One region of the Priestia sp. 53B2 genome, then DNA from elsewhere that is predicted to be linked to it. Evidence: riboswitches for the same ligand, from Rfam matches in the RefSeq annotation. Region 1 holds a riboswitch; each other region holds the start of a gene.
The links. Region 1 has a riboswitch for S-adenosylmethionine ahead of mtnK (S-methyl-5-thioribose kinase). Riboswitches for the same ligand answer to the same signal wherever they lie in the genome.
Positions count from the first base shown of each region.

Region 2: linked by a shared signal. The riboswitch ahead of ACN6NE_RS03595 (BMP family lipoprotein) and the one ahead of mtnK (S-methyl-5-thioribose kinase) in region 1 are both predicted to bind S-adenosylmethionine.
Region 3: linked by a shared signal. The riboswitch ahead of metK (methionine adenosyltransferase) and the one ahead of mtnK (S-methyl-5-thioribose kinase) in region 1 are both predicted to bind S-adenosylmethionine.

Region 1 is NZ_JBLZXA010000020.1:605,384-609,643, reverse strand. Features, by position in the region: gene ACN6NE_RS17215 (pyridoxal phosphate-dependent aminotransferase) at 1-910, opposite strand, end outside; gene ACN6NE_RS17210 (carbon-nitrogen family hydrolase) at 1,023-1,805, shown strand; SAM riboswitch class I at 1,897-2,047, shown strand; gene mtnK (S-methyl-5-thioribose kinase) at 2,183-3,355, shown strand; gene mtnA (S-methyl-5-thioribose-1-phosphate isomerase) at 3,391-4,260, shown strand, end outside.
Region 2 is NZ_JBLZXA010000008.1:55,005-59,264, reverse strand. Features, by position in the region: gene ACN6NE_RS03615 (cyclase family protein) at 1-166, shown strand, start outside; gene ACN6NE_RS03610 (GNAT family N-acetyltransferase) at 163-1,005, shown strand; gene ACN6NE_RS03605 (YjgB family protein) at 1,033-1,605, opposite strand; gene ACN6NE_RS03600 (hypothetical protein) at 2,028-2,186, opposite strand; SAM riboswitch class I at 2,519-2,625, shown strand; gene ACN6NE_RS03595 (BMP family lipoprotein) at 2,701-3,711, shown strand; gene ACN6NE_RS03590 (ABC transporter ATP-binding protein) at 3,794-4,260, shown strand, end outside.
Region 3 is NZ_JBLZXA010000008.1:1,078,239-1,082,498, forward strand. Features, by position in the region: gene ACN6NE_RS08890 (phosphatase PAP2 family protein) at 1-49, shown strand, start outside; gene ACN6NE_RS08895 (glycosyltransferase family 4 protein) at 68-1,213, shown strand; gene metK (methionine adenosyltransferase) at 1,246-2,448, opposite strand; SAM riboswitch class I at 2,580-2,697, opposite strand; gene pckA (phosphoenolpyruvate carboxykinase (ATP)) at 3,072-4,260, shown strand, end outside.

The DNA of each region.
Region 1 (4,260 bases):
GTCTAGATTCATAGCGCTTAACTAAATCATTCACACATTGTTGAGGTTCCAACAGAGCTGCGGCTGCTGCCTCTTGAACCGCCCCAAAGAGACTGACATACATATGATCTTGAAGAAGATTAATAGCTTCTACTACACTTTCATTTCCTACAGCAAATCCAACTCGCCATCCCGCCATGTTATACGTTTTAGAAAGAGTATAAATTTCAATTCCCGTCTCTTTTGCACCAGGAGTCTGTAAAAAGCTGATTGGCTTTTTACCATCAAATCCAATTGCTCCGTATGCAAAGTCGTGTACCACACAAATATCGTGCTTGGCAGCAAATGCCACGGTGTCTTCAAAAAATTCTGCCGTTGCCACTGCACCAGTAGGATTATTCGGATAGTTTAAAAACATGAGCTTTGCCTGTTCTTTAGCACTTTCACTTATCTCTTCGTATACGGGTAGAAAATGATTTTCAGCCGTGAGCGGCATCACTTCCATCTTGGCTTTTGCAAGCTCTACTCCAGACCAGTAATCAGGATATCCAGGATCCGGAACCAGCACCGTATCTCCAGGGTTTAATAAGCACTGCGGAATTTCAACAAGTCCACCCTTTCCGCCAAACAAAATAGCTACTTCTTTTTCAGGATCCACATCAACACCATATTCTCGCTTATAAAAAGTCGCAACGGCCTCTTTTAAAAACTTGTGCCCCCGAAATGGAGAATATTTATGATGCATAGGATTAGCACTTGCTTTTTGCAGTGTTTCTACAATATGTGAAGGAGTAGGCTGATCAGGATTTCCCTGCCCTAAGTTAATAACGTCGTGCCCTTGGGCCATTACTTTTCCTACCTTGCCTACAAGTGATGCAAAAAATTGTTTTGGTAAACTTTTTAATAGTTCCGATTGCTCAAATTGTTTCATCATCGCACACCTTCTCAAAAAATTCTTGAAATTCTAGTCACAAATAATATATTGTAATACTCAACTTGTAAAGTCATTTTTTTCAACTACTAAAAAAAGGACGGATGATAAAGTGAGTGTAAAAATTACGTGTTTGCAGCTTGATATTGCGTTTGGAAACCCAACTAAAAACCGAAAATATATCGAACAAAAAATGACGGAAGCCCTGAAAGAAAACCCTGATATCCTTGTACTTCCTGAGCTATGGGATACAGCTTATGATTTGACCCGGCTAGACGAAATTGCAGATGATGAAGGGCAGCAAGCCAAGCAATTAATCTCTCAGTTTGCTAAAACGAACGAAGTAAATATTGTGGCAGGTTCGATCGCGAAAAAAACAGAGCAAGGCGTCACAAATACGATGTATATTTTTGACCGAAAAGGTCGTGAAGTATCACAATACAGTAAACTGCACTTATTTAAATTAATGGATGAACACCTGTATTTAGAAGCAGGAACAGCAAAAAATCTTTTTACACTTGAACAGTCACTGTGCGCAGGAGTTATTTGTTACGATATTCGTTTCCCAGAATGGATTCGGGTTCATACTAGCAGCGGAGCAGAAGTCTTGTTTGTTGTCGCTCAGTGGCCGGCTCCAAGACTTGCTCACTGGAAAGCCCTGCTCATTAGCCGTGCAATCGAAAATCAATGCTATGTAATCGCGTGTAATCGTGTAGGCCAAGATCCTAATAACACATTTGCCGGACATTCCTTAGTCATCGATCCGTGGGGAGAAATAATCGCTGAAGCTGGCGATAGCGAAGAACTTTTAAGTGCTGACGTTAACCTGGAACTTGTAAAAGAAATTCGCAAACAAATTCCTGTCTTTACAGATCGCCGTACAGAATTTTATTAATTATGTATTGACAGCCGTTTTTTTGCATGATACGATTTTCACCAGATATCATAAAATATTCAAACAAATCAAAATTGAATAAGTAATCGTACTCTTATCAAGAGTTGGCTGAGGGATTTGGCCCTGTGAAGCCCAGCAACCGACCGTCATTCCATCCTAAGATGGATCACACCCGTAAAACATGTTTTACAAAGGCACGGTGCTAATTCCAACAGAAAGTAATTCTTTCTGGCAGATAAGAGGTTTGAACACTACAATCAAGCCTCTTTCCAACGAAAGAGGCTTTTATATTTTCTAAAATTATAAAAGCCTCCATATATTCTTAAACCTATTAACTTAGTAAACAAATCAGTTTAATAAACTATGGAGGGATTCCGATGTCAATAACAAAAACAGAGAAGTATCAGCCTTTAACAGAAATTTCAGCAATCAAACTTGTGAAAAAGCTAGGTCTTTTTGATGCCACAGAAGCATTGACTGCCCGTGAAATTGGTGACGGAAACTTAAACCTCGTCTTTCACATCATAAATGATCAAACGAATAAATCCATTATCGTCAAACAAGCACTTCCCTATGCAAAAGTTGTAGGCGAAAGCTGGCCTCTATCCTTGAACCGTGCCACAATTGAAAGCAATGCACTTAAGCAATTCGGTGCATTTACGCCAGAACTTGTGCCCGCTGTTTATTACCACGATGAAACGCTTGCTGTTACGGTCATGGAAGATCTGTCTCATTTAACGATTTCTCGCGCCGGACTTATTCAAGGTGAAAGTTATCCTCTGCTCTCACAGCATATCGGTTCTTTTTTAGGACATATTGCGTTCAAAACGTCTGATTTCGCCTTAAAGCCTCAGGATAAAAAAGAAGAAGTTGTTAAGTACAGCAACCCGGACTTATGCAATATTACGGAAGATTTAGTTTTTACAGATCCTTTTTTTGATATTGATACAAATGAATTTGAAAAAGCGCTGCGTCCTGATGTAGAAGAATTGTGGAATGATGGTGAGGTAAAGCTACAAGCAGCAAAATTAAAATATAAATTTTTAACAAATGCGCAAACGTTAATCCACGGTGATTTACATACAGGCAGCATCTTTGCTAGCAGTCAAGAAACGAAAGTGATTGATCCTGAGTTTGCTTTTTACGGTCCGTTTGGATTCGATTTAGGGCAATTTGTTGCGAATTTATTTTTAAATGCTCTTTCTCGAGAAACAAATCGCGAACCGTTATTTGCACACATTACGAACACATGGAACGTATTCAAAGATACCTTTACTGCGCTTTGGCATTCTGAAAACACTGAACCTTTCGCTAAAGATGAGCGCTTATTACATGAAATTTTAACGCTAACGTGGCAAGATGCTGTTGGATATGCAGGATGTGAAATCATTCGACGTACGATTGGCTTAGCTCACGTGGCGGACTTAGACGAAATTTCTTCAGAGGAAAGAAAAATTAACGCTAAACGTACTGCGTTAAAAATTGGACGCTATTTGCTTCTGCACCAACAAGACGTTTCACCAAATGAATTTGAACATTTACTTCGATAACGAATAATGCACACAATGAAAGGATCGGTATCAGCATGACAAATACACTATCACTTCCGCGCTCAGTGGAATGGAATGAATCATATATTACTTTATTAGATCAGCAGCAGCTTCCTGGCAAAGTTGAATATATTAAGCTGCAAACCATTAAAGACGTATGGGACGCTATCACTACCTTGAAAGTACGCGGAGCCCCTGCAATTGGCATTACGGCGGCTTTTGGTCTTGCTCTTTCTGCACTTAGCTATGACACAGATTCAGTCAAAGAATTTAACAAAAAGCTAGCTCTTGATCAACAGTATTTAGCTAGTTCACGCCCTACTGCCGTCAATTTATTTTGGGCATTGGAGCGCGTAGCGAAAAGCGCTGAGTCCGCTTCGTCCGTTAATGAAGCTAAAACAAAAGTTGTTCATGAAGCTATTCAAATTCAAGTAGAAGATGAAGAAACGTGCTACCGAATTGGAGATCATGCTCTTTCTTTATTTAAAAAGAAAGATAAAATTATGACAATATGTAATGCTGGTTCAATTGCTACAGCTTATTATGGAACAGCCTTAGCACCTTTTCACTTGTCTAAGCAGCGCGATATTCCGCTTGAAGTATTTGCCTGTGAAACAAGACCCGTTCTTCAAGGTTCTCGCTTAACAGCATGGGAACTTCAGCAGTCGGGAGTGGACGTTACGCTGATTACGGATAATATGGCCGCTCATACAATTAAAACAAAAGGAATTAATGGGATTATTGTAGGTGCTGACCGCATTGCAGCAAATGGCGATACGGCTAACAAAATTGGAACATATGGACTTGCTCTTTTAGCGAAAGCGTTCGGTATTCCATTTTACGTAGCAGCGCCGCAGTCCACATTTGATTTATCTATTCAAGATGGAAGCAGCATCCCTATTGAA
Region 2 (4,260 bases), on a different contig from region 1:
AAGACCAGCTCATACGCTGCTGTTAGGAGCGGACATTGTAATTGCTGAACACTTATGTCACTTAGATCAACTAACGGAGTCCTTTTTATTTTACGCCGTGCCTCCTAAAATAAAAGGAGTTGGAACGTTTCCGGTAAGAGCATTTGCCGAGGTAGAAAGAAAATGATCCAGTTACATAGATATATAGAAGTGCAGGAGTTTAAAAACCATGTAGAACCGCTTTTAGCGAAAAATGAAATTCTTCATAACTTAGCGCTTGGCATTTTACACAGCTTAAATGAAAGCAGCAAACCAAATTTTATGGGTGTTATTTTAAAAGACAGCTGTGTTGCGCTAGTATTACTGCAAACCCATCCTAAGCAAATCATCCTGTCTCAAATACAGAAGCTAACGGAGCGTGAACTAAGCGAAGCGGCGGAGCTGTTACAAGAAATCGACATACCGGGCTTAGTTGGAGAAAGACAAACAGTTTTATATCTTTCTCAAAAACTAGCAACGCTAAAAAATCAAGAAGCTTCTTTGAAAATGGATCAGCGTATTTACCGGTTAGACAAAATAAAAAAAGCTGCGGATGCTGAAGGAATGCTGGTAAAAGCAAGGTTGGAGCACCTTTCGCTCGTAACGGAGTGGGTTCGAGAGTTTATGTATATCATTGGGGAGCCTATATCGAAAGAACAAGCTGTCAAAACAGGAGAAGCTTTTATTAAAGCAGGACGGTTATTTTTATGGGAAGTGAATGGCAAGTACGTATCCATGGCAAATGCCGCGCGTCCAACAGCTCATAATATTACGATTAACTATGTGTACACGCCTCTTGAAGCACGTAAAAAAGGCTATGCCTCAAGCTGTGTGTCCGCACTTTCTCAGCTTATGCTAGACGAAGGGTTTCAAACAACAAGTCTATACACAGATATGACAAATCCTACGTCTAACAAGATTTATATGGAGATTGGGTATGAACACGTAGCCGATTCAGCATTGGTTTTATTTCATGAAAAAAAGTAGCAGGCTGTCTGCTACTTTTTCTATTACTTAAGGCTTTTCAACTAAGTTTACGTGATTTAACGTTTTGGTATCGTCAAAAATAAATTCAAGATCATAGGCGCCGGCATGATACGTGTACTTTGTTTGAGTCGCACCATCACCTTTTACTTTACTTGTAAAGTTCGGCTGACCTAATTCTTTCTTTAAGTTAGCTTGCGTGATGGAGCCTAGATTTGTTTGACGCTCTACATTTGTACCAAAATAGCGGATTTCGTTAATGACGTTATTTTGGTCATAGCCAAATGCATATCCAGGGTGACCCATTTCCGCATGATAGTAGTCAAAGTTGTTTGATGAACCTTCAGGCGGCGGACCGAACTGATCACGGACATCTTGACGAAGGCTTTTACCAATTTTTAAGTCTGCTGTTAAGCGTGGCACTTCACCTTGCACCGCCGCATTATAAATTTCATTAATGTTTTTTACAGCTGTTTGACTGCTTGTTTCTTGAGAGGTAGCTGCATGTGTTGGTGTATCAAACTGAGCGACAGGAGCAAATCCAAAAGCAGCAATTCCTGTAATCGTTGCAGCAGCAGCTGCTTTTGATAATCGCTGTTTCATTTTTACAATTTTTCCTCCTTAGTATATATGGATTTAGCAACTCTGGCCCACCTAAAGGGCAGGTGGGTCGGAGCTGCTAGACCTAAGCGTTTGCCGCCCTCCCTTGCGGGGCAGGCAGCATCCGCATAGGTGAACCCTTGTGGGAGTAGTCAAGGAGTCTTAGTTGAGTTGGTAACTGATATATATAATTTAACACGTCTTTTAGAATGTAAACGTCAGTTAAAGTAAAAAGTAAAAAACAATTCATTTATCATAGGTGAAAAGATTGGTTTCTATTCCTTTATTAGGTAAAAAACGTAATATAGAGAGGATTCTAATTCATTATAAAATATTAGGTATTAACCGAGATTACTATATACTAAAGCAACTAAAAGAAAACACCACCCTATGAATACAAGGTGGTGTTTTTTAGTTAGATTATCTTACCTTAGTTTTGCTCTTGCTATCCCTGTTACTGCAATACTAGTAATAAAAATAACTACGATTTCAACATTGGTTGGGGTATCAAAAAATATTTTTGATACCGCCAAAGCGATAATGAATCCAAGGGCTACTCCAGATAATTCTTTTATCAATTTCAACGTTAACACCTCTTAAAAAATATCGCTGAGGAAAAGTCTAACATTCTTGGTGAAGTGATTTCAATCGATAGTGGATTAACAAAAGAGATATAATAAAAGTGCTCTGCTACACATGACCCTTCTAGAAGACTAGCAGACTTACCGTAAGCGCTTTGCTAGGAGGAAGGAATACGATGATTAATTTAGAAGATTGATCTGTATTTTAGTAGACTAAAACCGTATAATCCTATCTGTTTTTAAAGTTTTTTTGCGTGAAAAAGAAAAATAATATTGACAATTGTTAAAAAACTATTAATATTGACTATATTACATAAAACAAATAGCTATTGTTTTCCTTATCAAGAGAGGTGGAGGGACTGGCCCTGTGAAACCCGGCAACCGCTGTCTATGACAGAATGGTGCCAAATCCTTAAGAACAGTATGTTCTTGAAGATGAGGAAGAGACGTTTGGTTAACGAGCTCTTCCTTTTTATAAAGGAAGAGCTTTTTTTATATTATAGGGGGAGTAAGTTAAATGAAGAGATTTCTTATTTTAGCAGTTGCGCTTGTACTACTCGTAACTGGCTGTCAGTCCAAAAGCACAAAAAGTAGTGGAAGCGAAGAGGAAGGAAAGAAGCGAATTGCTCTTGTTTTACCTGAAAAGATTGGGGTTAACCCGTTTTTTCAACAAATGGATGATGGAGCAAAACGCGCTGGGAAGAAGTATAACATTGATGTAAAGACAATTGAGTCTACGGATCAAGCAGCCATTGAAAGTAACTTGCGTGCTGCCGTAGCAGAAAACTATGACTTGATTATTACATCTTCTTTTGAATCCGAAGATGCGTTGAAAAAAGTAGCTCAAGAAAACCCGCAGCGTCAATTTGCGATTATTGATACAGTGGTCGATTTACCAAATGTAAGAAGCGTTGTATTCCGTGAACAAGAAGCTTCATATCTATTAGGAGCAGCGGCAGGATTGGTTACAAAAACGAATAAAGTAGGAATGGTTGCAGCTGATGATATTCCATTATTAAAAAAATGGACGGTAAGTTTTAAAGAAGGATTACAATCAACAAATCCAAAAGCAGAGTTTCTAGTAAACTATGTTGGAAGCTTCTCCGATCCAGCTAAAGCAAAAGAACTTGCTATTTTACAGGCTTCAAAAGGAGCTGACTTTATCGCCGGAGCTTCAGCGGTAGGCGACTTGGGTGTATTTGAAGCAGCAAAAGAAAAGGGTTTTTATACGGCAGGCCAAGATATTGACCGCACGGAAGTAGATCCTGAGCATATCGTTTTATCGCAGTTAAAAGGATCTGATGCGGCAGCTTATGAAACGGTAGAAGCACTGGCAAATGACAAATTTAAATCGGGCGTAGTGACATACGGCTTAAAAGAAAAAGGTGTTGGGTTAACGTATGTGACTCAAGACAGCAAGACGCCTCTTAATGACTTTGTAGGGCAAGATGTAATTGAACAATTAAAAGAAATTAAAGATTCGATTATTGATGGAAAAACAGTGGTAAAAGATCCGTTAGCAAAGTGAGTTGAAAAGAGAAGTCGAGTAAGGCTGGCTTCTCTTTCTTATTTTTGAAAAAATCCTAATGGGGAAAGGAGCAATGAATAGAATGAGTGAGCTGCTGCAGTTAACGAATTTGACGAAGAAATACGGTTCATTTTTAGCAAATGATAACGTGTCCTTTAAACTGAAAAAAGGCGAGGTCCACGCGCTGGTTGGAGAAAATGGCGCTGGAAAAACGACGTTGATGAGAATGCTTTACGGAATGGAAAAGCCGAGTTCAGGAAGTATTCAGCTACATGGGAAAACCGTCTCGTTTTCATCTCCTGCAGATGCGATCAAAAATGGAATAGGCATGGTGCATCAGCATTTTATGGTTTTTCCTCATTTTACAGTGGCTGAAAACATTGTCTTGGGGCATGAGCCAAAGAAAGGCCTCTTTTTTAATAGAAGGCAGGCGAAAGCAGATGTACAGCAATTAACCCAAACCTATCAAATTTCAGTAGATGTTCATAAGAAAGTAAAACATTGCTCAATTGGAGAACAGCAAAAAATTGAAATTTTAAAAGTGCTGTA
Region 3 (4,260 bases), on a different contig from region 1:
ACTGGGCATCTTTTCAGGTGCTGTGTCACTGAACATATTTTTAACTTAATTGATAGGAGGAGTACTAATGAGAATTGCTTTATTTACGGATACATTTGCTCCAGAAGTTAACGGAGCTGCTAAAACACTTTATCAGTTTACCCAGTATGTCAAATCAAAGCAAATTCCCATCCAGGTATTTGCTCCTGAATTTGCTCATGATCAGTCATTTTCAACGTATGTTCACCGTTCGCCCAGCATGCCGTTTTTCCTTTATCCAAACAGCCGCTTTTCATTGCCAAACGTTCTAAAAATTAAAAAGCAGCTGCAGGAATTCAATCCTTCTATTATTCATTTGGCCACTCCTTTTACAATGGGGCTTTGCGGCTCCTATTACGGGAAAAGATTAGGTGTTCCTCTTGTCGGCTCTTATCATACCAATTTTGATGATTATTTATCTCACTATGAACTTGAAAAAATGCGTGTACCACTGCAAAAATATATGAAATGGTTTTATAAACCTGTACAAAAAATATTCGCTCCCTCTGAAGTGACCAAACAGCAGCTAGAAGAACAAGGGTTTCACAACGTATCTATTTGGTCGCGAGGAGTAAATCATAAATTATTTCATCCCCACTATGACCGCTTTGATATTCGTATTAAATATAATATTAAAAAGCCCTACATTTTAACGTATGTAGGAAGATTAGCTAAAGAAAAGAACGCTGATTTTTTAATAAAAATCGCACGATCTCTACCGGATCATATCCGCCATCAAATTCACTGGGTTATTGTGGGAGACGGCCCTTTAAAAGAACAAATGCAGCAGCAAGCATCTGAGCATATGACATTTACAGGCTTCCTTGAAGGTAAGCAACTTGCTCATATCTATTCATCATCTGATTTGTTTGTTTTTCCTTCAGAAACAGAAACCTTCGGAAATGTTGTACTGGAGTCTCTTGCTTCTGGAACTCCTGTAGTGGCAGCAAATGCAGGAGGAGTTAAACAGATGGTTCAGCACGGGCGAAACGGCTACCTTTGCAAACCTCACTCCTTAGAAGAATTCAGTTCGGCTATTACAGGTTTACTCGATGATTTGCACCAGCGGCTTCACTTTGGCCATGCAGCGAGACACTATGCTCTTACTCAATCATGGGACGCCATTTTTCAGCATTTGCTTTCAGAATATGAAGGTGTCGTAGAAAAATCTGCTGAAGGTATTCAATGGGCATAAAAAAAATCTCCGTTTTCACGGAGATTTTTTTATTATTTAGCTAAAGCTTGAGTTTTTAATACTTCCGCTTTGTCTGTGAACTCCCAAGGAAGCTCCACATCCGTACGACCAAAGTGGCCGTAAGCTGCTGTTTGCTTATAAATTGGGCGACGTAAATCAAGCATTTTAATGATGCCTGCTGGACGTAGGTCAAAGTTTTTGCGTACTACGTCTACTAGTACTTCTTCAGAAACTTTTCCTGTACCGAATGTATCAATTGAAATAGATACTGGTTGTGCAACACCAATTGCATATGCTAGTTGTACTTCACATTTATCAGCAAGATCAGCTGCTACAATATTTTTCGCAACATAACGAGCTGCATAAGCTGCTGAACGGTCTACTTTTGTTGCGTCCTTACCAGAGAATGCACCGCCGCCGTGACGAGCATATCCGCCGTAAGTATCAACGATAATTTTACGACCAGTTAAACCAGCATCTCCTTGAGGACCGCCGATTACGAAACGTCCTGTTGGGTTAATGAAATACTTTGTATTTTCATCAATTAACTCGTTTGGAACAACTGGATTAATAACATATTCTTTTAAGTTACGTTGAATTTGCTCTAACGTTACTTCTGGATGATGCTGAGTTGAAATAACAATTGTATCGATGCGAACAGGTTTGTTGTTTTCATCATATTCAACCGTTACTTGTGTTTTACCATCCGGGCGAAGGTAAGGAAGAATTTCTTCTTTACGTACTTCTGTTAGACGGCGAGCAAGTTTATGAGCTAATGAAATTGGAAGAGGCATTAATTCTTTTGTTTCGTTACATGCATAACCAAACATTAACCCTTGGTCTCCAGCTCCGATTGCTTCGATTTCTTCATCTGACATTTGACCTTCACGTGCTTCTAACGCTTGGTCTACACCAGCAGCGATATCAGCTGACTGCTCGTCGATAGATGTTAATACTGCACAAGTTTCAGCATCAAATCCGTATTTTGCACGAGTATAGCCAATTCCTTTAATTGTTTCACGAACTGTTTTAGGAATATCCACGTAAGTAGAAGTTGTAATTTCACCACTTACTAAAACTAAACCAGTTGTTACGCTTGTTTCACAAGCAACACGAGCATTTGGATCCTTTGCTAGGATAGCATCAAGAATTGAGTCAGAAATTTGGTCACAAATTTTATCGGGATGTCCCTCTGTAACAGATTCTGACGTGAACAGACGACGTTGTGTTGACATCAGTTTTCCTCCTTATAAATACGATACATTGTGATACGGTACTCATTCCCTTATTTTCATTACACGTTAAAAAATATAAAAAACCTTTCCTTGTATCGAGGAAAGGTATCAAATTCTACATAAGCCTTTCACTCTTATCGATCAAGGTTGTGCCCTTGCATCAGGTTAGCACCTTATCGTCTACACAAAAAAATGACGATGGTTGCTGGGTTTCATAGGGCCTGTCCCTCCACCAGCTCGGGATAAGAGAGTATCCGTTCAAGGACATATAATACATGAAAAAGCGCTTCACTGTCAACAACATTCAAATGGAAATCATCTCTTTATGTTTGAATCTGTTTTAATGTAACATACTCAAATTCCGAAATAGTACATCTTATTAAGAATCATCACTAAGTTTAGTTAATAAGACAGATCAAAATGAGGCTTTCACTTAAAACAGCTTCACTTTTTTCGCTCCTAGCACATATACATGTGTCTAAAATAGGTATAACGTACATTTTTTTATAATACACAAACATTTTTAGTTAAATAGTATAGAATAATTAAATAAATGTGTTATACTAATTATAAATTTCAAACATTAATGAATAAATAATAGCTAAAAAAGGAAGGTAGTGCACATGAGTACTGTTGATATGTCTATCGAATTAAATGGTTTGCTTCAATTAAAAACAACAAAACACCAATTATCTGTTCCACAACTTGTTGAAAAAATTCTAGCTCGACGCGAAGGAACGCTGACTTCTACAGGTGCTGTGTCAGTCGAAACCGGAAAATATACAGGTCGCTCTCCTTTAGATAAATTTATTGTAAGCGATGCTGTGTCTTCAAAAACGGTTGAATGGGGACCTGTCAATCAGCCAATTTCTGCTCAGCGATTCGATGCGCTATACAAAAAAGTCTTAACCCACTTAAAGAAGCAGGATGAACTTTTTGTTTTTAATGGATATGCTGGAGCTGATAAAAAGTATCAGTTACCAATTCAAGTAGTTAATGAATTTGCATGGCACAACCTATTCGCTCAGCAGTTATTCATTCGCCCTTCAGCCGAACAAAAAACAAATGATGATGTGAAGCCGTTTACAATTGTAGCAGCTCCAACGTTCAAAGCTGATCCTGAAACAGACGGGACGAATTCTGAAACCTTCATTATTCTTTCGTTAGAGCGACGCATCGTGCTAATTGGAGGAACTGAATACGCTGGTGAAATGAAAAAATCTATTTTCTCAGTGATGAACTTCTTGCTTCCTCAAAACAATATTCTATCCATGCACTGTTCTGCTAACGTAGGAGAAGAAGGTGACGTTGCATTATTCTTTGGTTTATCTGGAACGGGTAAAACAACGCTTTCTGCTGATGCAAACCGTCGTTTAATCGGAGATGACGAGCACGGTTGGTCAAGCTCTGGTGTATTTAATATTGAAGGAGGATGCTACGCGAAGTGCATTCAGCTTTCCGAAGAAAAAGAACCGCAAATTTTCAATGCAATTCGCTTCGGCGCCGTACTGGAAAATGTAGTGTTAAATCAAAATACGAAAGTAGCAGATTACAATGATAATAGTTTAACAGAGAATACTCGTGCCGCTTATTCAATTGACTCTATTGATAATACGGTATTGCCAAGCGTTGCTGGGCATCCTACAGCTATTGTCTTTTTAACTGCTGATGCCTTCGGCGTCTTGCCTCCAATCAGCAAGCTTACAAAAGAACAAGCGATGTACCATTTTCTGAGCGGATACACTAGTAAGTTAGCTGGAACAGAGCGCGGCGTAACATCGCCACAGGCTACTTTCTCTACATGCTTTGGTG